One region of the Rummeliibacillus sp. NPDC094406 genome, then DNA from elsewhere that is predicted to be linked to it. Evidence: riboswitches for the same ligand, from Rfam matches in the RefSeq annotation. Region 1 holds a riboswitch; each other region holds the start of a gene.
The links. Region 1 has a riboswitch for thiamine pyrophosphate ahead of tenA (thiaminase II). Riboswitches for the same ligand answer to the same signal wherever they lie in the genome.
Positions count from the first base shown of each region.

Region 2: linked by a shared signal. The riboswitch ahead of ACIQ4I_RS14080 (ABC transporter substrate-binding protein) and the one ahead of tenA (thiaminase II) in region 1 are both predicted to bind thiamine pyrophosphate.
Region 3: linked by a shared signal. The riboswitch ahead of thiT (energy-coupled thiamine transporter ThiT) and the one ahead of tenA (thiaminase II) in region 1 are both predicted to bind thiamine pyrophosphate.

Region 1 covers NZ_JBIWGZ010000007.1:45,181-56,115, reverse strand. The annotation lists gene ACIQ4I_RS16860 (HIT family protein) at 551-1,036, opposite strand; gene ACIQ4I_RS16855 (MBL fold metallo-hydrolase) at 1,206-1,919, shown strand; gene ACIQ4I_RS16850 (TetR/AcrR family transcriptional regulator) at 1,948-2,514, shown strand; gene ACIQ4I_RS16845 (YrdB family protein) at 2,548-2,895, shown strand; gene thiE (thiamine phosphate synthase) at 2,999-3,622, opposite strand; gene thiD (bifunctional hydroxymethylpyrimidine kinase/phosphomethylpyrimidine kinase) at 3,609-4,433, opposite strand; gene thiM (hydroxyethylthiazole kinase) at 4,433-5,182, opposite strand; gene tenA (thiaminase II) at 5,169-5,852, opposite strand; TPP riboswitch at 5,914-6,012, opposite strand; TPP riboswitch at 6,076-6,173, opposite strand; gene ACIQ4I_RS16820 (VOC family protein) at 6,232-6,651, opposite strand; gene ACIQ4I_RS16815 (class I SAM-dependent methyltransferase) at 6,857-7,609, shown strand; gene ACIQ4I_RS16810 (LysR family transcriptional regulator) at 7,631-8,548, opposite strand; gene ACIQ4I_RS16805 (GNAT family N-acetyltransferase) at 8,578-9,054, opposite strand; gene ACIQ4I_RS16800 (NADPH-dependent FMN reductase) at 9,427-9,969, opposite strand; gene ACIQ4I_RS16795 (polysaccharide deacetylase family protein) at 10,148-10,882, opposite strand.
Region 2 covers NZ_JBIWGZ010000005.1:51,758-62,692, forward strand. The annotation lists gene ACIQ4I_RS14040 (IspD/TarI family cytidylyltransferase) at 1-209, opposite strand, end outside; gene sda (sporulation histidine kinase inhibitor Sda) at 1,168-1,380, shown strand; gene ACIQ4I_RS14050 (hypothetical protein) at 1,712-2,347, shown strand; gene ACIQ4I_RS14055 (YqjF family protein) at 2,399-3,094, opposite strand; gene ACIQ4I_RS14060 (TatD family hydrolase) at 3,318-4,085, opposite strand; gene ACIQ4I_RS14065 (ABC transporter ATP-binding protein) at 4,088-4,834, opposite strand; gene ACIQ4I_RS14070 (ABC transporter permease) at 4,842-5,594, opposite strand; gene ACIQ4I_RS14075 (thiamine-binding protein) at 5,595-5,885, opposite strand; gene ACIQ4I_RS14080 (ABC transporter substrate-binding protein) at 5,898-6,893, opposite strand; TPP riboswitch at 7,021-7,130, opposite strand; gene ACIQ4I_RS14085 (hypothetical protein) at 7,477-8,232, opposite strand; gene ACIQ4I_RS14090 (S8 family serine peptidase) at 8,423-10,935, opposite strand, start outside.
Region 3 covers NZ_JBIWGZ010000008.1:34,714-45,648, forward strand. The annotation lists gene ACIQ4I_RS17815 (hypothetical protein) at 1-117, shown strand, start outside; gene mreBH (rod-share determining protein MreBH) at 362-1,360, shown strand; gene ACIQ4I_RS17825 (beta-class carbonic anhydrase) at 1,441-2,001, shown strand; gene ACIQ4I_RS17830 (GNAT family N-acetyltransferase) at 2,169-2,714, opposite strand; gene ACIQ4I_RS17835 (polyphosphate kinase 2 family protein) at 2,790-3,560, opposite strand; gene ACIQ4I_RS17840 (tryptophan-rich sensory protein) at 3,750-4,478, shown strand; gene map (type I methionyl aminopeptidase) at 4,526-5,278, opposite strand; gene thiT (energy-coupled thiamine transporter ThiT) at 5,526-6,086, opposite strand; TPP riboswitch at 6,209-6,314, opposite strand; gene ACIQ4I_RS17855 (magnetosome magnetite crystal formation protein family) at 6,596-6,952, shown strand; gene ACIQ4I_RS17860 (aminopeptidase) at 7,319-8,548, opposite strand; gene ACIQ4I_RS17865 (DEAD/DEAH box helicase) at 8,570-9,841, opposite strand; gene cuyB (cysteate racemase) at 9,929-10,630, opposite strand; gene ACIQ4I_RS17875 (carboxylate--amine ligase) at 10,632-10,935, opposite strand, start outside.

The DNA.
Region 1 (10,935 bases):
ACTTCTTTAAAATAGCAACTCCTCCTTTATCATATATTTCTTTCTACTACATATCATAGTCTCGTAGTATTACGTTTAGAAGTAGATTTATCAAAAAGTCATAATTTCAAAACAGAAACTAATTTAATATTTTATTGATGACGGGAAATTCATTTTTTAAGGAGGCGATCGAAAGAAATATGCTTATATATCTGCCCTTATTTATTTCCTTTGGATTTATACTTTTTCATGTAAGTGTAAGTATGAAAAGAATCTTTTGGCTTAGTTTTGTAGCTACTTTTGTTTATACAATATTCGTTTGTTGGATTGGTCCTCATTATGAGTTTACTTTTATATTGGGCTTAATCTGTATAATGTTTTGGTTAATGGTCTTATCTGTCTTCATCACACGTTCTCATTACGATTAAATAAAAGTTTGCTTTAATGATTTTAAAAAGGATAAAAAGCGCTCTAATAGAAATCATTAGAACGCTTTCCTTTTATTCATTTTTACTTGAGATCGCAGATCGTTACTTTATGTAGATGGTAGTTAACGCGCCATATAGAATACTTAATTATTCAAGGCTATCGTTAATACTTTGATTGCATCCATTACTTCTTTCATATTTTCTTCATTGTTCATATTGTTTCTAGCATGAAGAAGAACTGGTCTAACTGATTCTACGGAACGACCGAAGTCGTACATCCAGTCATATCGTGGAACCATCCATATGTGAAAATGATGTGTTGTATCTTCGTTATAAAAATAATAAACGTATTCGATTCCTAAAACTTCTCTTTGAGCTTTTCTTATCTTAGATAATAAGTAAATATAATCAATTTTTTCTTCTTCCGTTAATTCATCAAAGCATTTAATGTGACGCTTAGATGCTAAAATAATTAAACCTTTAATCGGATAGGCAACATCTTGATGCGCATGAAAATATTTAGTTTCTGTTATGACACCTCCATCAGGCATAATCTCTCCACTTGTAAGTGCACAGCTTAAACATTCTACTTGAACAACCTTTCCATTGGATAAAATTATTTCTCTCATAGCGACCTCCGTAAAAGTGATTTCATTAACAATCATATATTCCCACAATATTTCGCTTATTTTATTATCGTTAATTTCTACCATTTATGTATCTTTTTTATTTAAAATAGCATAAACTAATGTTATTAGTTAATTAACTAATTAAATTAGTTTTCGGAAGGAGTACGCCATGAAAATCACGAAAAATGATTATATATTTCAGTTATCCTTTATGCCTAATGTATTTCCGGTGAACTGTTATCTGATTGAAGAGACGGATCGACTTACTCTAATTGATGCAGGGCTTCCTTATAGTGCAAAAAGTATTATAAAAGCTTCACAAAAGATTGGAAAACCCATAGCAAATATCGTTTTGACGCATGCTCACAATGACCATGTAGGTTCCTTGGATGCATTAAAAGCTTCATTGCCAAACGTTCAAGTAAGTATTTCTGCACGTGATGCACTCTTACTAAAAGGAGATACAAAACTTCTGGAAGATGAGCCTTCTTCTCCAATTCGGGGAGGGATTCCAAAGAAAATTCAAACGAAGCCAGATATATTGTTGAAAGATGGGAATCTTATAGGTTCACTCGAAGTTGTTACTGCTCCAGGGCATACGCCTGGCTCCATAGCATTATTGGATACTCGTAATGGTAATCTAATCGCCGGGGATGCTTTTCAAATCAGAGGTGGAATAGCCGTTTCAGGTGTTTTAAAACCTTCTTTCCCATTTCCTGCACTCGCTACTTGGAATAAACAAGTTGCGGTCGACAGTGCAAAAAAACTAATAGACCTAAATCCAAGTTTACTAGCTGTTGGACATGGGCAAATGATTGAAAAACCTATACAAGCGATGAAGCAAGCAATCGATGATGCTTCGCGATTATTAAAAACCAAATAATAGGAAGTGATTAGGAGGTGAAGAAAAAATGGCCCCTCGCATGAAGATAGATTTTAATATTGTACTTCAAAAAGCAACTGACATCATTGATGAAAAAGGGTTAGATGAACTATCTCTGAGTTTATTAGCTAAAGAATTGCAAATCCGTCCACCTTCCTTATACAATCATGTGAATAGTCTTTCAGAATTGAAACAGGCCTTAGCTATTCAAGGGCTTAAAAAGCTTTATCAATACATGCTACATGCTGCAATAGGGACATCGGGAGACGATGCAATCCGCAAAATTAGTGAAGCGTATGTTCAATTTGTAAGAACACACCCAGGTCTTTATGATGCTACAACTCGATTTCCAAATCCTGAAGATTCAGAACTACAGCATCAGCAACAATTAATCGTTGATCTAGTGATGCAAGTTCTCGAAGCCTATGGTTTACAAAAAGAAATGGCAGTTCATATGGTTAGAGGATTACGTAGTATTCTGCATGGTTTTACGTCAATCGAACATATGGGTGGCTTTGGAATACCATTGGATATTGATAAAAGTCTATCCATTTTAATCAATACTTTTATTGAAGGAATTCACTCGATAGCTTAATGTTCTGAAGACTAAATAGAAAGAGGTATGAGAATGGTCTTTTTAACAATTCTTGAGATGATGAACTTAGGATTACGCTTTATATTAGAACTTACTGGTCTTATACTTTATGGTTACTGGGGATTTCAAACGGGGAATACCCATATTCAAAAAGGGATACTCAGTATTTCAATTCCTTTAAGCATCGCAGTAATCTGGGCTTTGTTTGGTTCTCCAAAAGCCAATATTCCTCTACCTGCAACTGCTCATTTCATATTAGAAATGATAATTTTCTTATTGCCCGTCCTGCTATTAATTAGCTTAGGAAAAGTAGCAGTAGCGTGTGTATACGGATTGATATTCATACTAAATAAAATATTACTTGTATTCTGGCATTCATGAATAATAAAATACTTAAACTTAAAACATTTAATAACACTTTGAATCTATATAATTCAAAGTGTTATTGAAATGGATAATAATTATTTTTTGAAGCTGTTTTCTTTTATAAAGAAGAAAAAGACTGAATTGTCGCCTTTCTATTAGGACTTTCACTAATGGCTGATATGACGGCAACTCCATCTGCTCCTGCTTGCCGTACTTCATGTGCATTTTGCTCTGTAATTCCACCAATCGCGACAAGTGGGAAATCAGGATACATGACTCTTGCTTGGTGTAAAAATGTTACACCTGCTGGCTTTTTCGCATCTGATTTTGATTTTGTTTCATAAATTGGTCCAATGCCAACATAATCCGCTCCACCTATCACTGCCTTCTCCATTTCCTCTTTCGTATGCACAGAGATCCCTACAATTTTGCCTTTGAATTTTGTTCGAATTGCTTCAAGAGCTATATCATCTTGTCCTACATGCACACCATCTGCATTAATCTTCAAAGCAAGATCAACATCATCATTCACAATAAAGGGAACATTGTAATGCTTACATAACGTTTGACACGCTATGGCAAAATATTCTAAATCATGCTCTTTTAACGCAGCCTCCCCTTTTTCTCGTAATTGGAAAATAGTTACTCCTGCTTTTAATGCTTCCTCAAGTACCTCTAAAGGGCTATCAATACAATTTCGTGTTCCCATAATAAAGTAAACAGCTAAATCATTTCGTTTCAATGATTGTCACCTCGCAAACTCCATTTTCCTTTTTATATGCAAAGTGATTTGTTGGGCCATGGCCGTGCCCGATATTTAAAGGATTTTGTATCGCTAATTGTACAAATTTCTTTGCTTCAATGATCGCTTCACGTAAATCATAACCCTGACCTAAAAATGCTGCTATTGCAGATGAAAATGTGCAACCTGTTCCATGTGTCTGCTTTGTATCAATACGCTTCGTTTGCATTGAGAATGATGTGCCATCTTGAAAATAAACCGTATCAATCGCTTCTTCACCTTCTAAATGACCACCTTTCATCACAACGCAAGAAACGCCCATATTAAGAATTATCTTTGCGGCTTTCTCTATATCTGCAGCAGTTCTGATCGTGTTCCCACTTATTACTTCTGCTTCAGGAATATTTGGCGTAAGTACAGTAGCAAGTGGCAGTAGTGAACTTTTCAAAGCTTTGATGGCTTCTGATTGAAGGAGAGATGCACCACCTTTTGCAATCATGACTGGATCAACAACAAGCTGGATTTCTTTATCCTTTAAGCTTTGAGCAACGGCTTCAATTATTTCTGCAGAAAAAAGCATACCTGTTTTGGCAGCTTTTACAGGTAAATCTTGCATTACTACTTCAATTTGTTGTTGTACAAATTCAGCTGTTGCAGGGAAGATCCCTTCTACCCCTAAAGTATTTTGTGCAGTTAGTGCAGTAATAGCGGATGTACCGAAAACACCTAACTCTTGAAATGTTTTTAAATCAGCTTGGATTCCTGCCCCTCCACCACTATCAGAGCCCGCTATTGTCATCACAATGTCCATTATTGTTCACCTCTAGAGATATCGTGTAATGCATTTAATACTTCCACTTGGAAAGAGCCTAGTGGACCTGCAATAGCTGCACGCTCTGCAACAGCTTTATAATCTTGTAAAACATCATGAAGAACAGTTAAAGGATTGCCTTCTACAGCTAATGCCGCACTACAAACTGCACTAAGTAAGCAGCCTGTTCCTGTCACCTGCGTCATTATTTCATTGCCTCCTCCAATGGTATAAGTTTGCTCGCCATTTGTTAAGATATCTGAAGGGCCCGTTACAATGACTAGACAATGATATTGACGTGCTACTTGTTTCGCTACTTGTTCAACATCGATTTCTCCTTCTCCACTGTCTACACCTTTTACTTGCCATTTAACACCTGCAATACTTGCTAGTTCCCCGGCATTACAACGGATTAAGTCAAATTTCACCGCTTCCAGTAATTCTTGAACCGTTTGTTTACGAAATGCTGTAGCGCCTACACCAACAGGGTCAAGGACAACGGGTATTTCTTTCTCGTTTGCTTTACGACCTGCAAGAATCATTGCTTCCTTAGTTCGACTGTTAATGGTTCCAATATTAAGTAATAAGGTAGAGGCATTGGATACCATTTCTTCGACCTCAGATGCTTCATCTGCCATTACAGGTGAAGCACCAATTGCAAGAAGCCCGTTAGCTGTAAAGTTCGCTACAACATAATTCGTAATACAATGGACAAGAGGACTTGTCATTCGAATTTTAGATATACTCATAATTGACCACTTCACCTTTCCAATCTTCTAAAGTCCAAGGCATTTCCCAAAACTTCCATTCATAATAGCAACTTTTCTTGAAATGAGATTTCAATAAAGATACTTTTTCAGGTTGTTCTTTTGCAAAACGATTCATCATCGACTTTTGCAATTCAATTTTTTCTTTATAATCCGGATCACTGTACATCGTAATCCATTCTTCATAAAGTTTGACACCTGGTTTAGCGTCTTTGTATTTTTCTCCAATTTCTTGATACAACCAAGGGCATGGGAACATGGCTGCAAATGCTTCAGCAACATCACCATTATGAGCTGTATTGTACATATGACTAACGTAATTGTACGCGGCCGGTGCAGGTTCAAATGTTTCTAATTCTTGATCAGTTACACCAAGCTCATGGAAAACTGTCCGATGCAATTCCAGCTCAGCTTCATTAATATGACGAGCTGTTTCTAAAAAATAAGCAATATCCTCATTCGTAATTGCCTTTGATGCAGCTATCGCTAACACTTTTGTATAATGCTTTAAATAATAAGCATCCTGCATCATATAAAATTTGAATTTCTCAATTGGCAGAGTTCCTCCAACTAATCCCTTTACAAATGGATGTTCAAAACTACCTTCCCAATAAAAATCTGTCTCTTTTCTTACCTCTTCACAAAATGTCATCCTAAGTCCTCCTTGTAGTGGACGTAGACGCAAAAAAAGTCTCCATGCTAAACATAGAGACTTCATAGTGAATATTGCTCCCTACGTCAGTATTAACTGTCAGGTTCTAAGGGTCAGGTTTTAACCTTCTCAACACAAAAGTGTCCCCCCGCACAAAAATATTTGGTTGGTAACAAAAAAGCTCTCCAAATCGGAGAGCTACTGTACAAAAATCATGCATTATTATGCTATGTACTTTGCTCCCTACGTCAGTGTTAACTGTCAGGTTCTAAGGGTCAGGTTCTACCTTCTCAACGCATAAGCGTCCCCCCGCAAATATTTAAGTTGCTATTATCGTAGCATTTCTTACTCAGCTGCTCAAGGATAAATTTATCCTTTATTAGTCACCAATGCCAGGGGTGTTCATTAAGACAATTCTCCAACCATCTGGATCTTCAATTGTAACGCCTGATTCTTCCCAGTATCCGTTCTCTGGTGAAACTATATCATATCCCATATTCTTCAATCTATTTTTGATATCTTCAATTATTTTACGATCAGGGATATAGAAGACGAGTAGGTTATCCTTTGTTGGAGCTGGACAAGGACTACCATCTATATGTTGAGTAAATTCCAAATGATAGTCAAAACCGGGAAGCCCAATCATTATTCCTTTATATCCCCTATGCCCTTCAAATGAGCCAATCGTTTTCAATCCTAATCCTTTACAATAGAAATCTACAACTTTGTCGAGTTGATCCGTAGGGCGTGCCACTCGAATTTGCGCTACTTTCATTTCATTTGGCCAATTACTTTCCATTCCTTCATCCCCTTATTTTCATTCTCAAATTACTAATTACTACCATAATTATAACAAGGGGGTAATCGAGCATACCTTAAGTAATTAGACTGAATTTGAATTAAACAATTTAATTCTATATTCCACTTTGGAATTAATACACCCTTTATCAGTCATATCTCTACTATCAAATTCTCTGTTATCCTCATCTAAAGGAGATGATCAAATGAGAGAATGGAATGCAGTTTTATATGATAAAAAGCATGATTTCGTTTCAAAATTTGGCGGGAGTTTAGTCGAATTACTAGCACCACAAAAAGAGGAAACAGTCTTAGATTTAGGCTGTGGTACAGGAGATTTAGCAAATGAAATCACAAATCAAGGAGCTATTGTGCATGGCATAGATGCATCGGAAACAATGATTTATCAAGCACAAACAAAATATCCACAAATACAATTTTCTGTACGAGATGCTACACAAATAGATACACATCATCAATTTGATGCAGTTTTCTCCAACGCCTCATTACATTGGATCAAACAACCTGAAATGGTTGTCCAAAATGTTTACAATGCTTTAAAAACAAATGGTCGTTTTGTTGCTGAGATGGGTGGCAAAGGAAATATTTCTTCAATCGTGAATGCGATAAAACAAAGCATGGATGAATTAGGTTATACGTATATTGAAGATTATTTTCCTTGGTACTTTCCAACCGCAGAGGAATATAGTGAATTATTACAACATGCAGGTTTTCAAGTAAAGATGATGACATTATATGAACGTCCAACCCCACTTATTGGAGAAGACGGTATCAGAAATTGGCTGCAAATGTTTAGTAATAATATTTTTCAGCATTTATCTGAATATCAAAAAAATAATGTTGTTCAATTATGCGAAAAGATTTTAAAACCTCAGTTATATAAAGAACATACATGGATTGCTGATTATTGGAGACTCCGTTTTGTTGCAGTTAAATAGACGAAATAAAAGGCATTTCTGTTAATTTGAAATGCCTTTCCTTTTTGAAGCGAAACTTCCATCAGTGGGGGTTTTACAATCCGTTAATGCAAGGTAAATTTCCTTGCTACTTTCTAGAAAAGCCTGAATATCACTAGATATGTATTTAGAAATAAAGTAAGTTTGCGAGGTTATATGTTCAAATAAATTTAAAGACCGGATACAAAGGGTGCCTCCCTCTTTTTGCACAACACTTTGTGGTAAAAATGCAATGCCCAGTCCTTGCTTAACAAAGTTTTTGATAACTTCTGTTTGGTTAACTTTCATACTTTTATGTGAAGGAAATTGGCTTATAAGCACATGTTGAACGGCTTCCCAATAAGGTGCGTACTCATGTGTTAAAATTATCTCGCTTTTTAATAATTCGGTTGGCTCTACTTCACTTTTAGAAGGTGAGATGACTAATTGAATAGATTCATCCGCAATCATTTCAATTTGTAAATCTCGTGTAGATATTATTTTCGATAGACCGATATCAATGGCACCACGATAAGCAGCTTCCCCTATTTCATTTGAATTTAATAATTCAATCGATAACTGAATATGCGGCTTGTTTGCATTAAAATGCTCGATGATCCTAGGCAAAGTTGAGTTGGCAATCTGTGGGGCTACACCAATTGTTAAATTAGACGTATAACCTTCCAAAAAGGCTTGGGTACTCCATAACGAATCATCAAGCATTTCAATTAACTTTTCAGCTTTTTCAAAGAAGTAAGCACCCGCTATATTTAATCGTACTTTTTTGCCACTTCGTTCAAATAAGGGTGTTTGTAGTTCTTTTTCTAAATGATGAATATGTTTTGTTACAGTCGATTGTGTTAAAAAGCGTTTTTCTGCCGCTTCCCCAAAGTTCTCTGTTTTAGCTGCAACTAAAAAAGTCCTTAACCATTCCGTTTCCATAAGCACTTCTCCCATCAACAGTATTCAAACTATAAAACTTTTTGAAGCTCAATTTCATCTCTAATTGGAATACCGTCATTCCCTACAAGCGGAATTTCTGGTTTGTATTTTCTCGCTATTTGTACTGCATTGGGGTAAACCTTTGTTAAATGATATCCTCTCTTTTGGTAAAACTTTAATGCATGCAAATTATCATTTGTTGTAATTAACGTAACGAGTTGGCAGCCCTTTGCTAGAGTTGTTTTTTCAACCTCTTGAACAAGTATTGTGCCAATTCCACGATTCTCTTCGATGCTATCTAAAGAAATAATCTCACATTTTTTACCTCGAAGAATATATGTGACGAGTCCAATGATCTCGTGTTGATCATTAAGAAAAACATATCCATCTAATTGGCTGCAATCATATATCCCTGATGAAATAACCATTTCTGTAGTACCCCAATGTTGAATAAAGAAGTTGATTACTTTTATCTTTGGATATTCTTGGAGTGAAGAAATTTTCATATAGTTATCCCCTTTTAATTATTCTAAATATTAAATCTATTTCTATTGTAACAAATCCCCTATTTTGATAGTAACGAAATAACTTTTCATCTTCTCCTCTAACTTCAGGAAAAATAATACTTGCGAAATTGGATGTTTTTCTTGTGAAGTTAGATGATTTACTTGCAACTTTGTCCTATTTACTTGCGGAAATTAAAATTATATTTGCGTTTACAGCATTTTATGTTCTCAATAATTTCACTTTTCCTTTACGCTCTAACTTTAGGCTTTAAGTAGCCACCTTCTCCCAAATAAAAATACATAAAAATAAGCCAAGCAATAAAAAATGACCCCTGTAATTTGCAGGAGTCATGATCTCTTCGATATCAATTATTAAATATATAATTTCATCCAATTCATAAAGTTCTCGACTACTGAATCTAAGAATTTTACTGTACCTTCATCTGTTAAGTTTCCTTCAGCATCGAATTTAGTATGAGCAGCACCTACATATACTTCGTTTCCTTGTAGTACAGGTGAGCCAAGACCTTGCGCAAATAGAATATCACGTAAATGCATTTGTGCTTTTACTGTACCAAGATTACCCATTGAAGCTCCCATAATCCAAGATGGTTTACCAATCATGACTTTGTCCACTCGTGATAACCAATCAATAGCATTTCCTAGAACACCTGGGATTGATGAATTGTATTCTGGCGTTACCCAAAGAACAGCATCTGCTGCTTTAACTTTTGCTTTGAAATCAAGTACAGCTTGAGGTGCATCATTTTCGATATCTTGGTTGTACATTGGGATATCATTTAAACTTAAGATTTCTAATTCAAATTTGTCAGCATTATGTTGCTGTACAAATTTTGCTAATTTATAATTATATGATTCTTTACGAATACTTCCTACAATTGCTACTACTTTCATTGTCGTTACCTCCTAAATGGAAATATGTATTTTCAATTTAAGAATATTATTAATTCGAGATAATATCAAACTATTAGCTTTTTATTAAAAACCCTCCGTATTTTAGTTGAATTTTTTTACACACTAAAAGAGTAAGGAACATTTTTTACTCATCCTTACTCTAAACATTAGTGTAGTGTTATTTTTTAATTCGTGGACTTATGTCTCCCATTAGCTCCGAAATGGTTACAAATTTATAACCCTGCTTTTGCAGTACAGGCAATATTTGTTCTAACGCTTTGATGGTTTGCGTACGATTGCCGCCTCCATCATGGAATAGAATAACGTCACCTGGTGTTGTGCCGTTTAACACTTTTCTTACAATTTTTCTAACGCCTGGGCTTTTCCAATCTTGTGTATCAAGGTGCCAAGACCAAATTACTACTTTAAAACCACTCTTTTGTGCAGTGTTAATCATTTCATCTGTATAAATGCCACCGACAGGACGAAATAGTACTGGAGAAAAACCTGTAATACCTTGAATAATTTCATTTGTCTTTTTTAGTTCATCTACCAATTTCTTTCCTCTTGCTTTAAATGGATGGGAATATGTGTGATTTGCAAGTTCATGTCCTTCATCATACGCTCTTTCAATAATCTTTGGATATTTCTCAGCACTTCTCCCTAACACAAAAAAAGTCGCTTTAGCATCATATTTTTCCAATAAGTCTAAAATTTCAGGTGTATATCTTGGATCTGGGCCATCATCAAATGTTAATGCAATCACTTTTTCTTCTGTTTGAATATCCCACAATACCTGCCCAGTCTGCTCATAATAGTACCTTCCCTTATCCGCAGCATTACTAAAGCTTGCGTAAAAAATGGAGATGACTAAAACGCAAACAGTCAAAAATATTATTTTGTTTCGTTTCAAAATATCACCCCCATAACTTTTTTGCTTTCTAAAGAACATCGATGACTTTAATA
Region 2 (10,935 bases), on a different contig from region 1:
AATCCATACTTTTCTATGGTATCCTTTGTATGACGAACCCATTCTTTTGGGGTTGCAACGATAATCAAATCAATACGTTTGTTTAGTATAAATTTTTCAATTGTATGAACAATAATAGGTTTATCGTTTAAATGTAAAAATTGTTTAGGCATTGGGACATTTCCCATACGTGTACCCTTACCGCCTGCTAAAATACCAGCATATATCATGTATTAGCACCTCTTCTAAAATAATGTTCAATCATTTATTTGTAATTCTCTGCTTTGAATCTTGGATATGTCAAAGCTTATTATTTCCCAATTCTTTGTCGTATCGCCATTTATTTTAGCATATTTCCAATGTATGTTCTACTTACATTAGCCTTTCTAAAGTAATCGCTATCATTGATCAACCTTTATACGTAATATTATTCTTTTCCTCTATAATATACATTTGTGTTTAAATGAGATTCTTCTATAGAATAGACGGTATTGTTTTGAAATGGTTCATTTTTGAACAGAAGATGGTGTATTGGGAAATTTATTTATCTATTGAATCAATTTCATCAATTCATTTCGATTTTTAAATACGAACATATCAACCTATCTACTTTTCCATATTCAGATTTGGTTATTCATCTCGAAAAAAAGGTGAACAACTGATTCACGATAATTTCAAAATTCAAATGATAGAGCGACTATGTATGTTCAAAAAACATATAAAGCTATCTTCTAAATCCCCATCTTAAGCCCTTGATTTCGACTCAAAACATGTATTCGTATTAACGCACCTCAATCTGTTGCAATTTTCTATTTATATTAATACCATTAACGGAAAAACTCCGAGTTATTCCCCAAGCAGTAAATCGATTTATTCTGATTCCATAGAAGATTCAACTCGAAATTACAAATAAAAGCGATATTTCCATAAAAACTTTTCGACAAATTTCCACAATCTAGGAAACTGTGGATAAGTTTATACACATTATACACACCATTTTATTTACACTTTAGCATTTATCCACACAGGTTAATCACAATTTATCCACGGTTTCTTGTGGATAAGTGGCTGGTTGTCTTGTATTAAACAATTTGATAAATTAAGTGTACAACTTAGCAACTATTAATATATTCTTGCGTTTCATATATTAGAACAAAATCTTTTATTTACTTGGAGGTGAGATAATCAATGGAAACACTATCAGATAAACTATTAATCAAGGCATACAGTGACGCGAAAACTAATAATTTGAATTTTGACTTTATACGTTTGTTAGAAGACGAAATTCTTCGTCGTATCGTGGTAAAGTTGATATCCGAATCCAAAGTAGAAAGCATATCAACAATCAGCTCTTTATCAATAGATTCTAATGTAGTCAATGAATATTTTAACCTTGCCTGATACCTTCTCTGATTGTGAAAATGATTTGATGATAAATGATTAAAATTTTTTTGTTTATCTTCCATAAAGAGATAGATTTTTTTCCTTTTGTTATTTCATATGGTTATTAACAACTTATTAGGGATTTTATTATTTTTGTATGTATTTATTTTGCATTCTGCTTATTCTTGAATGAGTTTCCGGCGTACGACTTTTTTATCCATATCGAGAGAGTCAGCATATTCTAATTTATAGGCGTATTTCCCACATTGGTAATCATCTTATTAATTAGAAGGGGGATGTAAATTTGTATCCTTATTCAAGCGGCAATACCTCATATTCTTTAGGGCAGATGTATGGGCAACCATACTCTCAATACACTGCTCCTGTTCATTTTTCCCTTCAACAACCACCATCCATTTATGATAACCGCTGTAGATGTAAGGCTGAAGTCGATTTTTTAAATATGAATCGCCTCCTCTGGATGGAGCATGTCAATTGGACCCGATTAGTTATTACGAGTATCGTATTTAACTTACCAAATGCACAATTTGTTGTGGAACGTCTTTTAAGAAATGCGACAGACTTAGGAAATTCTCTCCGACCGTTTTACGGCGATCAAATTGCAGATCGATATGCCTCACTTATCCATGACCACCTAACAATCGCGGCAGAACTGGTAACAGCTGCTGTCAAAGGTGATACAGCGACAGCAGCTGCAAAAGAGAAAGAATGGTATAAAAATGGAGACGACATTATTTTGTTCTTAACCAGTATTAATCCTTATCTAAGTAAATCGGAAGTTCAAAAAATGTTCTATACCCACTTAAGCTTGACGAAACAAGAAGCCGTCAATATGATTCAGAAAAAATATAAAGAAGATATTGCTGTATTTGACCAGATTGTAATGGAAGCAATGCAAATGTCCGACATGATCGCAGAAGGAATCATCAAGCAATTTTATCCACTCTTTTACAGGTCTTGTTGATTGATGAAGTTTTGATGAGCGAAGTTGCTGTTTAAATATGCTAGATATTATTTAGCTTTCTTTTACCGGTAAGTAAAGGAAAGCTTTTTTGTATGTTGAAAAGTGCGCTATTGGGTGAGTTTCTTGGACATTACACATAAGAAATGGCGCCATCGAGTTTTCATGAACAGTACAATGTACTCGTTGCAAGATCCAAGGTGAGTGACCATTATATTGTCGTATAAGTTTCCCCATTACTTTCGTCCATAAATGATGGCGTTCTGTTAGCCAGTATTCTAATGGTGTTCTCAGGGTGGGTTCAAGTTTTGCCTCAACAGATGCAATCAATACCTCTGGATCCTGTCCTGTATGCTCACTTCTATTTTGAAAAGTTACTACATTTTGATCTATCTTCGAAGTCATATTCGCATAACGAAAAGGCAAGAAATCCCCAACTTTTGCAAGATGAGCAACGACCCTGTTATTGACATCTAAACTAAAAAAATATACCCCTGATTTCCCCTTATATTTCACATATGTTCGTACGTTTAGCTCTAAAAAGGTGTTTATGCTCGGAATTGGTGGCATAAATCTTGTTCTTAATTTCTTCATTTCAAAAAATACAATTCCCAGCCAAGCTCTATTCTCAAATGTATCAATCTCCAGTTCTAACGGAACATATTGCCGTATATCCTCTGGTGCAATCGGCCAATGAAGAAAATACACATCATGCCATTCTTGCGTCACCACCCAAGGTAGCTTACTCATCCTATGCCTCCTCTTAAAAAGCCAATTGAATTCAGTATTTACTAAGTTGGGTGGGTTCAAACAGGTGGCAATCATTCAGTTATTGGCTATGGAGACGCAAATAGTATTACTCGCGGATATAATTCGGAAATGCGCGAGTAAATTTGGGGAGAACGCGAGTGATTCCCCATATAAAAAAACTCCTCCAAATCAAGTGATCTAGAGGAGTTCTTTCTATATAAAATTAGTCTATGTTATAAAACCTTTTCGTGTTTTCATAGAGCACACTACCTACTTGTTCAATAGGTTGCTGCTTTATTTGTGCTATTTTTTCAATACTAGCTTTAATCATTTTGGGGTGGGTCATTTGTCTATCGAAAGGTCCTTCAAATGGCCAAGGTCCATCTGTTTCTACCATCATTTGTTCAAGTGGATAGTGTTGAACAAGACTTTGGATTTCTTTTTCATATAGAACGTCCGGCGTAATGGAAATAAAGTATCCATTAGCAATCATTCGATCTACAGTTTGTTTATCTCCTTTGAACCAGTGAAAATGTGCGGCAGATACTTGATGTTTTTCTAATAAGTCACAAGCCATTTTGGCATCTTCATAGACTGCATGTAAAACGATAGGTTTTTTGAGCTCTGCTGCTAAAACAATGAATTTTTCGAGTAAGTCAATATACGGTTGATAATTGATACCTTTTTCTTTATTTAAATAATAAGGTAACCCTACTTCCCCTATAGCAATCATATTCTCATTGTTTTCTTTAATCCATTGGAACAGCTGCTTTTCTTGCACTTCATCTGATAATGACTGTTCTGGATGGAAGCCGAAAGCGGGCAAAATGCGCTGGTCTTTATTTGATAAAGCCAAATTGTCTTTACATGATTGTAAACCCGTCGAAACAGCAATGACATGTGATACCTCATTTAGGTGCAATTCTTTTAACATTAACTCTTGCTGATCTATATTGTATTGGTCAAAGTGAATATGTGCATCGATGATCATTTTTACAATCCCTCATCTAATTCATCTTTTAATAGGTTAAAAATTTCCTGCTTCATATGAAAGAATTCTTCATTATTAAAGAGGCTCTCATCTCTTGGTCTCTTAAAAGGTACTATGATTTCTTCTTTCACCATCGTTGGTCGCTTCGTTAAAATATAAATTCGATCTGCCAAAAACAGTGCTTCTTCAATACTGTGTGTGACAAATAATATAGATTTACGATTCTCTTCCCAAACAGATAGAAGCCATTTTTGCATATTAATTCTTGTGAACTCGTCTAATGCAGAAAATGGTTCATCAAGGCATAATAGATTTTGTTTACTCAACATGGCTCTGATAAAAGCGACACGTTGTTTCATCCCACCTGAAAGTTCAATGGGATAGGCGTTTTCAAATTCTTCAAGTCCTACTTTTTTTAGCCATTCTTTCGCCTCTTGGATGTTAGGCTTTCCTGATAATTCTTGGACAAGTACCACATTCTCAAGAACTGTTCTCCATGGAAACAATGAAGGCTGTTGTGGCATATAACCGATTAATCCCCGCTCTCCATGAATAATTTTATTATTCAAAGAAATGGTGCCTTCATCTGGTTCGATGATTCCTCCGATTAAGTTAAAGAGTGTACTTTTGCCGCTTCCAGATGGACCAAGAAGTGCAACAAATTCCCCTTCTTCTACATGTATTGAGATATCTCTTAAGACTTCTGTTTCAGCAAACTGCTTCTTGACATGTTCAATAGTTAATAACAATTTTTTTCTACCTCTCTAGCTTGCCTTTTATGAATAACTTTTCAAGTATACGAATGAGGCCAAATAGGAGTACGCTTAAAAGCATGATAGTAAAGATGGCTACAAATACATGATCTGTGCGGAAGGATGCTTGGGATAGCGTCATATACACGCCGATTCCCTCTTTCGCACCTAACCACTCTGAAATAACTGCCCCCATGACACTGTAAGTTGCTGAAATTTTAAGCCCTGAAAATAAAGATGGAAGAGCATTAGGTAATTCTAATTTCCAAAACATTTGCGTTTTAGATGCCCCTGCCATCTGCATATAGTATTTTAGCTCAGGTGGCGTGTTTTTGAGGCCATCTAAAGCTGCTACAACGATTGGAAAGAAGCATACAAGCCCAATTACAATAAGTTTTGGCATAATGCCAAATCCAAACCAAATGATTAACAATGGTGCCAAAACAATGATTGGAATGTTTTGTGACAGAATAAGTAATGGGTACGTTACCTTTTGCACAACCGGTAATATATGTAGAATTACTGCTATTGCGAAACCTACTGCACTCCCAATAATCAGCCCTAATAGAGACAATTTTGTTGTTGCCAAAATATCAACCGAAAAGCTAGGAATCACCTTAAATCCTTCTGAAAAAATTTGTGATGGTGCTGGTAAAAGCCATGCAGGTGTGTCAGTGATTCGTACAATAATTTCCCATAGACCTAAAAGAAAGAGGAGGAGAACAATCGCCCCTCCATTGTTTCGTAACCATTTCATTTATCGGTATTTCTCCGTTAAGGTATCCATTGTAATACCCGATGGTTGGTAAAGAATTTTCACTTGTGTAATGACATTGACACATCCTAGTTCAACCATTTTTTCATTCATCTTAGTAATGATATTCATCAACTCTGACATTTCGCCTTCCATCGTTGTTTCAAGAGGATGCACTTCATATTTTATCCCTGATTCATCGATCACTTTAATCGCAGCATCTACAAAAGGAATCACATCTTCATATTTTTCTGTTTTTGGTATAATTTGAACACTGATTAAAGAATTAGCCATTTTCATTTCCTCCTACTGTGGTAAAAATTCATTTGTGAATGCTTTTTTAGCATCGAATTTGCCTTCTAATAATTTATTGTCACTCATCCAATTTGCATAGTTTTCCCAAACTTCAAGTTTTTGCTCTCCCCATTGTTTAGCATCATCTTGATATTTATCAGCAAGCCACTCTTGACTTTTCTTCACAAGTTTTTTGTCTAAATCTGGTGCTGCTTTGATTAAGATATCTGCCGCTTTATCTGGATTTTTAATGGCATATTGATAACCTTGAGAAGCCGCTTTAACAAAAGCTTTCACTGTTTCCGGATCATTTTGAATCATTTTTTCATTAGTCGCTAATACTGGAGTGTAATAATCCAATTTTTTACTGTAATCTGTTAAATACATCATGTTCAATTTTTCTCCGCGAAGTTCAGCTTCTATACCTGTCCATCCATAGTAAATCCACGCAAAGTCTACATCTTTTTTGACCATTGTAAAGTAGTCTGCATCTCCTGCATTGATGATATCAACCTTCTTCACGTCTGCATTTTCGGTTTTCATCAATGAATCGATTACGGCTTTTTCCACTGGTGAACCCCATCCACCGTAAGTTTTTCCTTCAAAGTCTTTTGGCGATTTAATGTTCTTCGCGATTGGTGATGCGAAACCAGATGTATTGTGCTGAATAATCGCTGCGATGGATACAAGAGGAACCCCTTGTACTCGTGCTTGTGTAATTCCTTCTTGATAGCTAACTCCAAAATCAGCCTTGCCAGATGCAACGAGTTGGTCTGCTCCTGTCTCGCCTGGTTGAATAATGTCTACATCTAAACCCTGTTCTTTAAAGTATCCTTTTTCTTTTGCAACATATAATCCAGTGTGGTTCGTATTAGGTGTCCAATCTAAGACAACTGTTACTTTTTTTAGCTCTTTCTTCGAGCCTGCTGCATTTTCCTTCTTATCCTTTGACTGACATCCTGCTAAAGCGAGTATCGCCACTAACAGGAACACATATAACTTTTTCATCTTATTTGCTCCAATCTCTGTTATTTTAACAAGTTCTATGTAAAGAAAAGAGAAAAAGAAAAAACGTCCGGAACCATTCCGGACGTTAACATACATTCTAAAAGATAGTCATTTGATAACCCTATTATTATCTTTAGCTGATGTTCCCTCCGCTGGTGTTAACCAGTTCAGGTTCTAAGGGTCAGTATCTATCGGATACATTCTCAGCTGGCATCACCAGCCCCCCTACATTCTTCATACATATGAACTTTTCACATTCATTATAACAAAAATTTTCGGAAATTGGGGAATGGCATAATATTAAGTGTTTTATATTAGAAGAGGTCTGCTAAAGGTATTGGTGTCACTCTTCAGGTTTTAGGTTTACTCACGTTTTCAAGAAATATTCACGCTCTGTTACGATTTACTCGCTCATTCGCACATTTTATTTGCGCTTTATTGAATTGTATTCGCATATTACATATTTTAAATCTTCCATTTGGAGAAATTAATGAATAGATTATCTAAGTTTAGATAAGAATTTCGTTGTGTTTCCGAGGAAAAGGGTGAGACGGTAGGAGTTTTATAACTAATATATAAAATTTTAGTTTTGCCTCAGTTTGCTTAATATTTCATTCCTTAATTCTAACATTTTATCTTTTGATGGATATGGATTTGTAAAAGTTAATGCCTTATCAATTGAAGTAAGTGCATGATTATATTCTTCTGAATTTAGGAGAGCTTCGGCTAAATAGTACCAATAATACGAGATATCGTATTTCTGCAATATTTTTTTGTTATAAGAAGCAACCTTTTTGAAATAATAAGGATAAACATCTTCTGCTATCGTAAGTCCTGATCCCTGATACCGATAAACATCAACCATATAGGCATCTCCAATATCATGAGTCCAAATCGCTAATTCAAACTGTCCATCTTTCCCGTATTTTCCAGGCATATCTTCCACAAACAACTTACTATAATATACGTAATTTGTAAGTAAATTAACGAAGTTATACATTTTCCATTGTAATAAAACCAGTTGTGACCAGATACTTTCTACTTGCCAGCCAATGACTAATGAATTTACACCTAGAGGAGTTAGTGGAACAGCCATTAAATCCGTAATTGCATATCCTTTACCTTTTATTTCTGCCATTGGATACCAAATATTATACGATTTTTTTAATAGTATAAGATAATTTTCACCTTGATATTTATAGGCAACAATTAATTCCTTTAACCGATCTCCATCTATATCTGCCAATAAAATGGCTGGTCTGTTGTTTGCATTTTGCAATTTCAAAATAGTGGCTGATGGTGGCAATATGCTTTCCAGCAAATGTTCAAATTCATTCATAATCTATCCACCCTTTCATAGTAGTGTATGCATAAATTGAAATGGGAGATAGTTAGGTGTGATAGGCAGTTTACCTAGTTTCATGGAATTTTTAGTAATATAGGTGATCTTCCATAGTTGGATTGAATTTTGCCTCATTTAGAATTGAGATAAAAAAGCCTCTGATCGTTAAGATCAGAGGCTTCTTTTATTATTTTGGAAGATTAATATAAAGTTTACCTGCAGCCTTTTGGAGTGTTTCATTTTGGAAGCTATCGACTGCTTTTACTTCGATGACTGCTCCATCTGCTACAGTTCCATCCGGTACAGTCCAGTAACCAACATAATGTCCTGCTGATTCTTCAGACATAGGCAGTTCTGTTGCGTTTTGTGCAGTATCGTTAACGTTTGTTAATGGCATATGAATGAAGAAGGATGTTTTTAAGTCTGGCTCGCTGTCAAATACAATTTTAACTGTCTTACCAGTTGATAACGTCATATCATTTGTTGGCGTTAAGTTTTCAATAACTGGTGCTGTATAATCTGCAGTTACAGTTACTTTTTTCGTCACTTTGTTTTTCGCTTTATCTTGAGCTACTACTTTGATTTCATTTACACCTTCATCTAAAAGTATACGAAGAGAGTATTTACCGTTCGTAACTTTTGCGTCTTTGCCATTTACTTTTACCCAATCAAGGTTTTCGTCAGCAATTGTTCCTTCAACTGTAGTAGTCTCACGGTTTGTTTTAGCACCATCTTGTGGACTATCAATTGTTAGGGTAGGGTTTATTGTATCTAGGATCACCTTAACAGATTCAGATTCACCTGTTACTTTTCCATTTAGTTTCGAAACTACTGAGAATGTGTTAGCTCCTTCTACTAATTTAGCTGGAATAGTGAATTTACCATCCGCTCCAACAACCGTTTTACCTGCTTCTTTGCCATTTTGTTTTAATGTGATTTCAGTCGTTGGTGAAGCTTTCCCTTCAACTTGAATGGATGATTCACTAGTTACATTACCAGCTACTGGTGAAGTGATTACTGGCGCGTTCACTTCATAGCTGACACGAGCACGAATCATATAGTTACCTTCAGCCACTGGTGATTTTGACCATGCTCCTGAAACGCTTTGATAACTTCTTCCAGCATTTTTGCCATCTTCATCTGTTGCAAGTCCAGGAGCATTTGGATTTGCATTTGTTTGGCGATATACCATGTAGAAGTCTCCGTTGACAGTAATATTGTTTTCACTTAAGTCAACAACTGTCCACTGGCCATTACGTAGGGCTGTTGCATTAAAAGGCCCTGCAAGTTTTTTACCAGGAGATCCATCAGCACCAGTTGCATCCCATACTTCAACAGCAAAGGCTGTTCCACCTGGACTTGGCCATGTTGTATCCCAGAATCTGAACACACCATCTGTAACAATACCTTGTTCTTTTCCTTCAGGAAGAGACATTTTCACAGCCCAAGCATTGCCAGCAGCATTGAATGCACGTGCATTTTCTGCTGTACCGTCATCATAACCTATTTCTCCACCTGGGTAAGTGTAAAATGGTTTTAAAATAATATTCTTTGTACTTGCTTGTCCACCGATTGTAATCGCTACTTCTTGGCTATGATAACCACGAGCAACTATTTTCAATGTGTAGTCCCCTTGATATGCAGTTAAAGAGTAGTTACCTTCTGCATCCGTCGTAACAGGTGTAATGTTCGCATCTTCTTCAAGTAAGATAGTTGCACCTGCTACTGCTTCACCTGTAGATTCATCAGTGATTTTACCACTCACTGTATTTTGGGCGATTTCTTGTAATGTGAAGTTTGCAGTTGTTGCTTTGTCTGCTTCAATTTTCACTGCTTGTTGTTTTGATGTGAATCCATATGCTTCAGCTTTTACAGTAAATGTACCTGAACTATGTTTTAGTGAGTATGATCCGTTAGCGGGATCTGAGTAAACGGAACGGTTCGATTCTAGTACATTTACTTGGGCACCCAATGGTAGAAGTGTTGGATTCACAATTGCTTCTTCAATAGGTGCTTTTTCTTTTACAGGTAATACAGGTTTAATTGTTTTAGGATCAATAGAATCTTTTTTAGCATCTTTATCCTGACCTTTTCCTGTATTTCCATTATTGCTGTTCGTATTGTTTTTATCTTTTTCTTTTGATACTTTGCCTGTTTGAGAAGCATTCGCTAATACTACGTCATCAATATACCATCCTTCTTTGACAACACTAGAATCTGAGAATGCATTGAAGCCAATATAGATTCGTTGACCTGCATAAGCAGATAGGTCAACTTCAGCATTTAGCCAACCATTGGATGCACCTGAAACTGTATATAGTTGTGTCCAATCTACTCGGTTTGTCGATACAAAGACATTACCATAATCATAAGCTCTTCCAGAAGAAGCTTTTTCGAAGTTATACCATTGTTTAAATTGCAAGTAAGCGTGACCTGCTGGCAGATCGATTGGAGGCATCACCAATGTTGCATTCATATTACTCGCATAATTTCCTGCTAAGTTTGTTGCATATACTTTTTCGCCAGATGCAGCTTTTCCTGGACCAGAAGTTGGTTTACCCCATTCCCAGCTGTTTTCATTACCAAAGGAATACCAGCCAATTGGTTGTGATTCGAAGTTTTCAGAATATCCAACTGTAACGCCTGGTTTCACTTTTACAGTGTATTCATCACTCACAACCTCATTATTACCGAAATCAT
Region 3 (10,935 bases), on a different contig from region 1:
GGTGGAATGTTTGGTTTACTCCTAGTATCAACTGCATTATTAATTCATTATTTAAGAGTTGGTCTTGACTCTTCTACTTCTCATATCGTCGATCCAAAACCAAAAACTAAATTTTAATATGAAAGAGCTACTTGCAAAATCCAAGTAGCTCTTTTTTAAATTTCTCTCACAATTATTTAACATTCTTATAACATTTAATACCTTTTCTACTATATTTCTCCCATTATTTAACCTTTTATTTCAACTATCTATTCATTCTCCTATGTAATGATTGTTATATACCATAAAATAACATACTTTAATAGAAAAATATAATTTATACTTATGTAACCTGAGGTATTTAGAGGAGGAATTTTTACGTATGTTTTCGACAACAGCAATCGGAATCGATCTTGGCACAGCCAATACGTTAGTATATACAAAAAGTAAAGGAATTATTTTAAATGAACCATCAGTTGTTGCGTTCAATATAAACACAAATGAAATCATCGCTACTGGATTAGAAGCAAAAGAAATGGTTGGTAAAACACCAGTATCTATTAAAGCAATTCGTCCATTAAAAGACGGCGTTATCGCGGACTTTAATATGACAACAGCAATGATTAAAGCTATGATGGAAAAAGCCTCAAAAAAAATGGGTTCTTCCTTACGCAAGCCTAATGTGGTCGTATGTACACCATCTGGCGCAACTTCTGTAGAGCGTCTTGCTATTCAAGACGCAGTTAAACAATGCGGTGCAAAAGAAGTTTACTTAATCGATGAACCTGTCGCTGCTGCAATCGGTGCAGAACTCCCTGTCAGTGATCCAATAGCAAGCGTTATCGTAGATATAGGTGGCGGTACAACAGAAGTCGGAATTATTTCTTTTGGAGGAATCGTTACTTCTAATACAATGAAACTTGGTGGCGACCACATGAATGAAGAAATTATTCAATTCGCTCGTAAAGCATTTAACGTATTAATCGGTGAACCTACTGCTGAAAGAATTAAACAAGAAATTGGCTATGCACTGATTGAGCATTCATCAGAAATATTGGAAGTTCGTGGGCGTGATATTGTTACTGGTCTGCCAAAAACAATTACAGTGTCTTCTCTTGAAATTCAGGATTGTCTAAAAGAAAATCTATTATCTATTTTAGAATTGATTGGTAGAACATTAGAAAGTTGCCCTCCAGAATTATCTGGTGATATCGTAGATCGTGGTATAGTTCTAACTGGTGGTGGCTCTCTTTTAAAAGGTATGACAGAGTGGCTTTCAATTGAATTAGCGGTACCTGTACATTTAGCTCCTGACCCACTGGAATCAGTAGCAGTAGGTACAGGAAAAGCATTAGATACAATCCATTTACTAAAAAAATAAAAAATTCTATATTTTTGGTAATAGTTATCTTACAATTAGTAATGTAAGGAAAGGGGAATTGGGAAAGGAGAAGTGATAGCGTGTCTATAATAAATGATATTCTTACATTCAATGAATCCTTTGTGAATGAAAAAAGATATGAACCTTACATTACTAGTAAATATCCTGATAAACGTTTTGTAATTTTAACTTGTATGGATACCCGTCTGGTCGAATTACTACCTAAGGCGATGAATCTTCGTAATGGTGATGTGAAAATGATCAAGAGTGCTGGTGCAATTTTAAACCATCCATTCGGAGGAATTATGCGAAGTTTACTTGTTGCAATTTATGAGTTACAAGCAGACGAAGTTTTTGTAGTAGGTCACTACGACTGCGGTATGAGTGCAGTTGATCCAAATAAAATGCTGCAAAATATGGTAGACCGTGGTATTAAACAAGAAACACTAGATGTACTTAATTATTCTGGAGTAGATTTAAATCAATGGTTACATGGTTTTGATGACGTACAATCTAACGTTCGTAATAGTGTTGAAATGATCAAAAACCATCCATTAGTATTAGACTCTATTCCTGTTCATGGTTTAGTTATTGACCCAAAAACAGGTCATTTAGATGTCGTAGTAGACGGTTCTAAATAATACAAGCTAGAATGCATGGCAAAAAGCGATTTTCTCAACTTACGGGAAAATCGCTTTTTAATTATTTATCGACATATTTCCTGGGAAATTCGACAACTTTTCTCCTACATTCCATTGAAGAATTTGCGAAAATTACTTCTCCATCTCCGCCAAGCGGCCTTTCCCTTTCAATAATCTTCCTCCATTAAAGCATATAAATAATGATCTTGCCATTTACCGTTAATATACAGCAACTTTCGTAATAACCCTTCTCTTATGAATCCTGCTTTCTCTAATACACGTACAGACGCTACATTTTTTGGAGAAACATATGCTTCTAAACGATGTATACATAAATCTTCAAAAGCAAATTTTGAAACGAGTGAAAGTGCATCGGAAACGATTCCCTTTCCAGTATGCGCTTCATCCATTGAATAACCGACAAATGCACTTGAGAAAGGCAGACGTCTAATAGAATATACTGAAATATGCCCAATGATTTCAGTTGTTCCAGAAGAGAAAATACCAAAACTATACTCACGATTTGCATGCATCTGTCTAATAGATTCTTGAATTTTCTTCGATTGTACTTTTTCCGTGTAATATTCAGGCGGATGTAATGGCTCATGAATAGACCAGTAACGCATATTACGAGTAACCATTTCTGTATATGACATCACATCCGCCATTTCTAATGTACGTAAATAACAACGCTGCCCCTCTAAAAAAACCATACTAACCATACCCACCCTTTGTGATAGCTTGTGAAGCTATTTGAGTTACTTCATACAGCTAAATGATGTTTATTATTACACTTCTTGTGTTATAGCCTCAGCAGGATCTGTAACTTGTAAACCGCGACGTTCACATTCTTTTTTTACATGTTTAATCGTTTCCTTTAACACTTGAATACGCGCATATTTTTTATCATTGCCTTCTATTAAGATCCAAGGTGCATTTTTTTTATCTGTTTTGTCAAACATATCATTAGCTGCTTCAATATAAAGTGGCCATTTATCTCTATTACGCCAATCTTCATCTGTCAGTTTCCACATTTTATATGGATCTTCTTGACGTTCTTTAAATCGATTTAACTGTTCCTCATTTGAAACATGAATCCAAAACTTCATCAGGATGAAATTATCATCCGTTAATAATTTCTCGAATTGATTGATTTCTTCGTAAGCACGTCCCCATTCAACCTTAGAAGCAAATCCCTCAATACGTTCTACAAGAACCCTTCCATACCATGTGCGGTCAAAAATTCCGATTTGGCCACGAGCAGGCAGTCGTTTCCAAAAACGATATAGGTGATTATATTTTAATTCATCTTGAGTTGGGGCAGCAATTGGATGTACCACATATCCACGTGGATCTAAACGTTGCGTTAAACGTTTTATAGCCCCACCTTTTCCCGCTGCATCCATACCTTCAAACCCAATGATTAAGCCAATATTATGATTAAATAAGAATTGCTGAATGTTGAGCATTTCGAATTGTAGCTCTTTTAACTCTTTTTTGTAGGAAATCTTTTCATCTAACTGTTGGTCTATATTCATATTTTCTATGCGCTTGGTCATCTTTATCTGCTCCCTTTTTTCTTCCATATTACTATATTACTGCAAAGTTCACTAAAATGGTATTTGTTGTTAGAGCAAAACGATTGTATACTTAAGGATGACTGATTTTATATAATGATTTTAGTTTTTAACAACTTGTAATCGATCATTAGATTTGTTTAGAAATCTAATCTAAAGGAGGAGATTTTATTGGGCAGACTGTTAGTCGTTACAATTGTTTACATCGCAATGATTGTATTTAGTACAGCTGCTAATATAATTCCACTAAATGGTCATACAACAAGTGAAATCTCCAACAGCTATACTGTCCTATTTAGTCCAGCAGGGTATGTTTATATTATTAGGGTATTTATTTATATTATTTTGGCTTATTGGATTTATCTATTATGGAAAAATCGCCATAATGAATATCATATTAGTTTAATGCAAATAGTCTTATTTGTAGCTAGTTCGTTATTTAATATGTTATGGATTTACTTGTGGCATTATGAATATTTCACATGGTCAATTGTGGCAATCATTTTAATGCTCCTGTCATTAACAGGTTTGTATTTTACATATCCTGCTTGGCATCGTTCATGGGGCGGACGATTACCAATTTCGATGTATCTTGCTTGGGTTAGTATTGTAACCTTTATGAATATTGCCTTTCTATTTACTCATAATCATTGGAACGTCTTAGGGCTTAGTGATCCACTATGGGCCGTTATTATGCTTACATGTGGAACAGCGATTGCATTGCATTTACGATTCCATTATGATGATATACTATTCCCTATCGTTTATATTTGGGCTTATATTGGAATTGCATTTAAAAATGGCTTTGAAGAATTGCTTGTTACGACTGCAGCTCTTTTCTTGAGTGGTGTATTAGTGGTCGGTATTATTTTTATAAAAAAACAAAAGCCCTCTGAATAATTACGTTCAGAGAGCTTCCCGCACCCTGCTAATTAGCAGGGTGTTTTTTAATCAATTTTTGTTGTAATAATTGGTTCACCATTAGTTACAATGATTGTATGTTCAAGTTGTGCTACAAGTGATTTATCTGGAGTGATAAAAGTCCAGCCATCACCTGCTTCTACAATGTGTTCTGCTTTTTGTGAGATAAATGGTTCTACTGCTAAAACCATTCCTTCTTTAAGAATTGTACGTTCCCAGGCATCGAAATAATTTAATACGTATTGTGGTTCTTCATGTAGTGAACGGCCAACACCATGTCCAGTTAAGTTCATAATCACCGCTAAGCCATGATCATGTGCTTCACGTTCTACAGCTTTACCGATTTGGTTTAGACGAGAACCTGCTTTTACTTTTGTCATCGCACGGTCAAATGCACTTTGAGCGACGTCACAGATTTTTTGAACTTCCGGTAAATCAACTTCTCCTACGATAAATGAAATACCCGTATCTGCATAATAACCGTCAACATGACCTGATACATCAATGTTAATCAAGTCACCTGCTTTTAGTTTATGAAGATTTGGAATACCATGTGCAACTTGTTCATTTACACTGATACAAGTGTATCCTGGAAAATCATATTCTGCTTTAGGCCCTGATACAGCACCTTTTTCTTCAAATAGGCGACCAGCTAGGTCATCTAATTCTTTAGTAGTTACACCTGGTTTTGTTGCGGCTTTCATTGCATCTCGAATTTCAGCCATTGCACGACCAGCTTTCAATAAAGCATCTATTTCTGCTTGCGTTTTTGCAATCATTTCTAACGATCCCTTCTAATTAAATATCTACACTTAACTATACCACAATTTTACGTTAAGCCGTTCTTATAAAACCTTTGCTTACGGACTCTATTGCTATCATATTATACTTTTTGAAAATGTTTACGATTACCATATTAATTAGAGATTTAATAATATACTTATGACTTTGTGACTCAGAATTTATTCTTAAAAAAGTTTTATGAAAAAGTCTAGCCCCCATATTTTGGTGGCTAGACTTGTAGTTCTATCGTTTTTGTTCTAATAATCGAGGTGCAGATGTAAATAGAAGTGCTGCAACAATAATCGTTAAAATAATTGCTGGAATCATATATGAACCGTTATAGATAATGGAATACCAATAGACATTTTGTTTGCCAGCATACTCTGCAAAAAAGATGATACCTGATACAGTATGTGCAATATAACGTAACATTCCCCCGATAAATGTTCCAATTGCAATATATGCTACCATTTGCTTTTTGCTTTCCTTTTTGCTTGCATTGATTATTCTATTTCTCATCACTCCTGCTAAACCAACTGCAGTAAAGGCAAAGAAATAATCAATAAAACCTTGTAGAGGTGTTAAAATATAGCCCCCCATTATTGCTTGTAATCCTCCCACTAGAAGTCCTGTTATAAGACCTGCTATTGTACCCCAACGAAATGCCATCAACACAATTGGCACCATTACAAGGCTAATGGAACCACCTTGTGGCCATAGTTTAAAGGATACTTGGTCTAAAACTAGACCGATTGCTGCAAAAATAGCAATCTCAACCATCATTAATAATCTTTTGTTGTTCAATTTTCAAATCCTCCTTAGTCCCGATGTAGATCACATAAGCCCCAAAGCCTATTCTAGGAAACTTTCCATTAGAGATTTCACCATAAAAAAACGACATCAGGATAGCCCTGACATCGAAATAAGTCGGTTTCTATCCACATTCCTACGCAAGTATTAACTCACAGGTTCAAAGGGTTAGAACTTCGGGTTCACTCTCAGCCGTCCATTACGGCTCCCCTTGTGGTCGATACATCATTAAATTTTATTGAACACATTTATTTTACTTAACTAAATATTGTATTTCAATGTTAGTTGCCCAAAAAATTAGATAATCAGTTTATCTGTAAAAAGATATTGCATTTTTATATTCGACACATTAAAGATGGAAAGAAGTACTTTAAGGGATTGATTTTAAAAATTTTACTATGATTAATGTTTAAATATTGATTTAAAACGCTAAAATAAATGAAGTATAACTCGAATCTTTTGCCCATTATTATGCGTATGTATAATAAATGGAGGTGTCATTATTGGATAATAATCGCATACTGTCAGCCCTTTGTTATTTTAGTATATTTTTTGCCGGATTTATATTACCATTAATCGTCTATTTTGTATCTACAGATCAAGATGTAAAAAGGCATGCAAAACGTGCATTTATCTCTCATCTACTGCTAATTATTCCTACTATTTTTGGAGTAATTATATTTATTGCTACCATAGCGGCAAGCCCTTTCAGCTATGAAATGAACATTATGAATGAATCATCTGGTAACGGTACATTCTTAGTAATCTTATGGTTTGTTTTTGTGATTGTAGAAGTAATAATATCACTTGTAGTTTTTATCTGGAATATTATTCAAGGAATTAAAGTACTTAGAGCTTAAGAGTACAATTTTATGGGTATAGTCTGAAATAGAAAAGTTTCTGGAATGGAGTGCTACTATATGCAAGTACGAAAAGTTGTAAAAGCAGCTATTAAGTTAGCTCCAATTGTTTATCCAATCATCATTAAAGCAATTGATGCTAAAAAGAAGAAGACTCCTATAAAGAAATAATTTGATGATGAATCGCCCTGGGGTTGTGATCCTTGAGGCGATTTTTTAGTTTTTCAGTACCACTTAGAGTTTCTTTAGCACCTCTCAGCGTTATTATCATAATTAGTTGGTAAGATTCTTCTACTTTCATTCAAATAACCTTTAAAGAATAAAAACTCCGCTCATTTCATTGTGAGCGGAGTTTTAGATTGTTGTTTAAAATGCCCAACTACCTTTACGGAAGATTGGTTCTACTGTTCCATCTGGTAAGATACCATCTATGTCCATTTCGCCGCTGCCGACCATGAAGTCTTCGTGTGTAATGGATGTGTTGATGCCTTTTTCTTCAAGTTGTTCTCTTGTAAGTGTACTGCCACCTTCGTAGCATGTTGGGTACGCTTCTCCAATTGCTAAGTGATTGGATGCATTTTCATCGAACAAAGTATTGTAATATAAAATATTAGAAGCTGAAATTGGTGATTCGTGCGGTACTAATGCTACTTCACCAAGATATTGAGACCCTTCATCAGCTTTTGTTAGTTCTTGCAGCAATTCTGCACCTACACCTGCTTCAGTTTGAACGATTTTACCATTTTCGAATGTGATTTTGAATTGATCGATAATATTACCTTGGAACACCAATGGTTTTGTGTTTGAAACATAACCATTTACGCCATATTTTGAAGGCATTGTATAAACTTCTTCAGTAGGCATATTCGCAACAAATGAAGTACCATCTGGAGTATAGCTAGCACCTGTACACCAGATGTGCTTATCTGGTAATTCAATTGTTAGGTTTGTACCTGGTGCTGTGTAATGTAATTTTGCATAGCGTTTTTTGTTTAGTAGGTTAGCACGTGTATCTAAGTTTTTCAAATGTTGGTCCCAGTTATCAATGACATTCCCTTCACCGATATGTACCGTTTTGAAGATAGCTTCCCATAATGCAGGTACTTGTTCTTCTTCTTTCAAATTAGGAAATACTTTAGCAGCCCATTTTTTTGAAGGAACCGCAATGATTGACCATGCAATTTTATCGTTCATAACAGCATCACGATAATTTTCTAAAGCTTTTCCAGAGGCCTTTTGATGAGCTGATAATTTTTCTACAGGAACACCTGTTAAATTATCTGGATCTGCAGCATCAATCCATAGTAATGCACCTTTACGTTCGATGAGTTCATCACGTTGTTCACTAATCCAACGGGGAAATTTTGCAAATTCATCGTCTGGTGCATGATCAAAATAAGCACGATTGATTACATCATCAGAGAAATTTACTGTTACACGACTAGCGCCTGCTTCATATGCTTTTTTTACAACTAGACGTGTAAATTCAATAGTATCTGTCGTTGTATTGATCAATAAAGTTTGGCCTTTTCGCACATTAGCTCCAACTTTTACTGCTAACTCAGCAAATTGTTCTAGCTTTTCTTTAAATGTCATCATTAATTACCTCGCTTCTAATTATTTCTTCTTAGATTTCTTTGCAAAGTACTTTTTCTTTCCTGAATCTTTGAAAGAAGCTCCAAATGAACTACTTTCATTTCTTTTTTTAGATGTTTTATGCGCATTTGAATTACCATTTGGCTTTGTTTGTTTTCGAACTTGTTTATTTTCTGCGTGACCTTCTATAAGTTGGCCATTAGACCATATTTTTTCAACTGGTTTAATTGATAATTCACGAAGGCGTTTATGGTAAGCTTGTTCTTCATGATATGCAAGTAATGTAATAACCTCACCATCTGCTCCTGCACGTCCTGTACGGCCTGAACGATGAACATATTGCTCTCTTGTATATGGAACAGCCACGTGTATAACATACGTTAATCCATCTATATCTAGTCCTCTTGCTGCTACATCTGTTGCAATTAGAATACGAGCTTCACCTTTTCGGAAACTGTCTAATGAAGCTTTTCTTTCTTCCTTTTTCATCTCAGAATGTAGTGCCACAATTGGTGCATTGCGGAATTCAAGCTTAGATTTTTTCATTAAAACTTGGTCTAAATTGTTCATAAATGCAAGTCCTCGAACTCCTGATACATGTGATAATTTACGTAGAAATTCTGTTTTATCACGTTCTTCGAGTTTTACAAAAGAATGTACGACCTTACTGCCTGTTAATGTTTCATCCACTTTTACTTGAAAACGTATGGGATCATGGAGCATACGTTTTGCCACTAATTCGATTTCATCGGTAATCGTTGCTGATACGACTGCAACTTGACGTTCGTGGTCTGCACCATCGATAAATGATTTTACAATGACACGGTAATCGCGGCTTAGTAGTTGATCCCCTTCGTCTAAAACAATTGTTGTCAGCTCATGTAACTTCAATTTCTTCTCTTTAACTAACTCATTTAGACGTCCTGGTGTACCAACTGCAATGGTTGGTTTTTTCTTTAATTTTTCGATTTGGCGTTGTGGGTTTGCCCCACCAATTAATGGAACAACCGTAATATTTGTACCGGCAGTCCATGTACGAATAACTTCTACAATTTGCATACATAATTCTTGGGATGGAGCAACGATTAGTGCTTGCGTTGCTTTTTTTGCACCATCAACTTTTTGTAGAATCGGCAATAGATAAGCTAATGTTTTTCCTGTACCTGTTGGGGATTCAGCTACTACGTCTTTTCCTTCTAATAGTGCCGGAATCATTTGATCTTGGATTGGCATTGTGGATGGGAAAGTCCACTTTTTTTGTAAATCTTCACTCAATAAAGTTAAGAATGACATTGTTTCCCACACCTTCTCTCAGTTATATTTAATAATTTACATTATGTAAAAACCTGTCCCTTATAGAAAGGACAGGTCTTTCAATGATTAGTCTAATAATTCGTAACCACAACTAGTAATCGCACAATCCGCTAATACAATAAGTGCATCAATATACGAATCATCTAACGATAACTCTCTATTCACAACAGATAGCTCTGTACAGCCTAAAATAATGTGGTCACATCCTGCATTTTTCATTGCTGCTTCGATTGGTTGCCATTGTGCTGACGTTATCTTTTTGCCTGCTTTTACATAGTCATATATCACTGTCATAATGTCTTTTTGCATTACTTCATCTGGAATAATAGGTTCTATACCTTCATCCATCAAAGCCTCTTGATACAAATTGGAAGTTAATGTACCGATCGTAGCAAGTACACCAACACGATTTGCATTTAATTGGCGTGCTTTTTTCGCTGTTTCTCGAATCATATGCAATACGGGAACTTTCGAATTTGACTGTAAATCATCGTAAAAATTATGCGCAGTATTGCAAGGGATTACAATCATATCTGCTCCCGCATCGGCTAGCTTATTTGCATCCTCAACCATTACTGGGAGAGGGTTTGGTTTAGAATGATCTAAAATATATGCCGTTCTATCGGGGATACGTGTATCATTATCTATGATAAAATGCATATGCTCCTGATCACTAAATGCTTTCGTTCTACGGACAATCGATTCGCCAAGTAGCATTGTTGCTAGCGGTCCAACACCACCAATAATACCAAGTACTTTCTTTTCCATTCTAAGACAGACCTTTATTGTTAAAATATTTTTTGTATTTACGGTAATAATTCAAGCTATTCAATGTTAGTTTGCACCAACGTTTGAAGTTCATGTCCTCTTTGTAGAACAATGAGTTCGTTGCTTTACCTTCTTTGATTAATTTACGAGCTTTTGCTTTAAGCTCAGTGTTTTGTGCGTATTTGAATAATACACCATTTGGAATGATACTCCACAAGTGTTCGTTATCCGCATAAGTTAGTTCTTGTTGCAAATGTAACATACGGTCATCTGCAACATATTTCATTAGGTTATAGCCTGCTGCG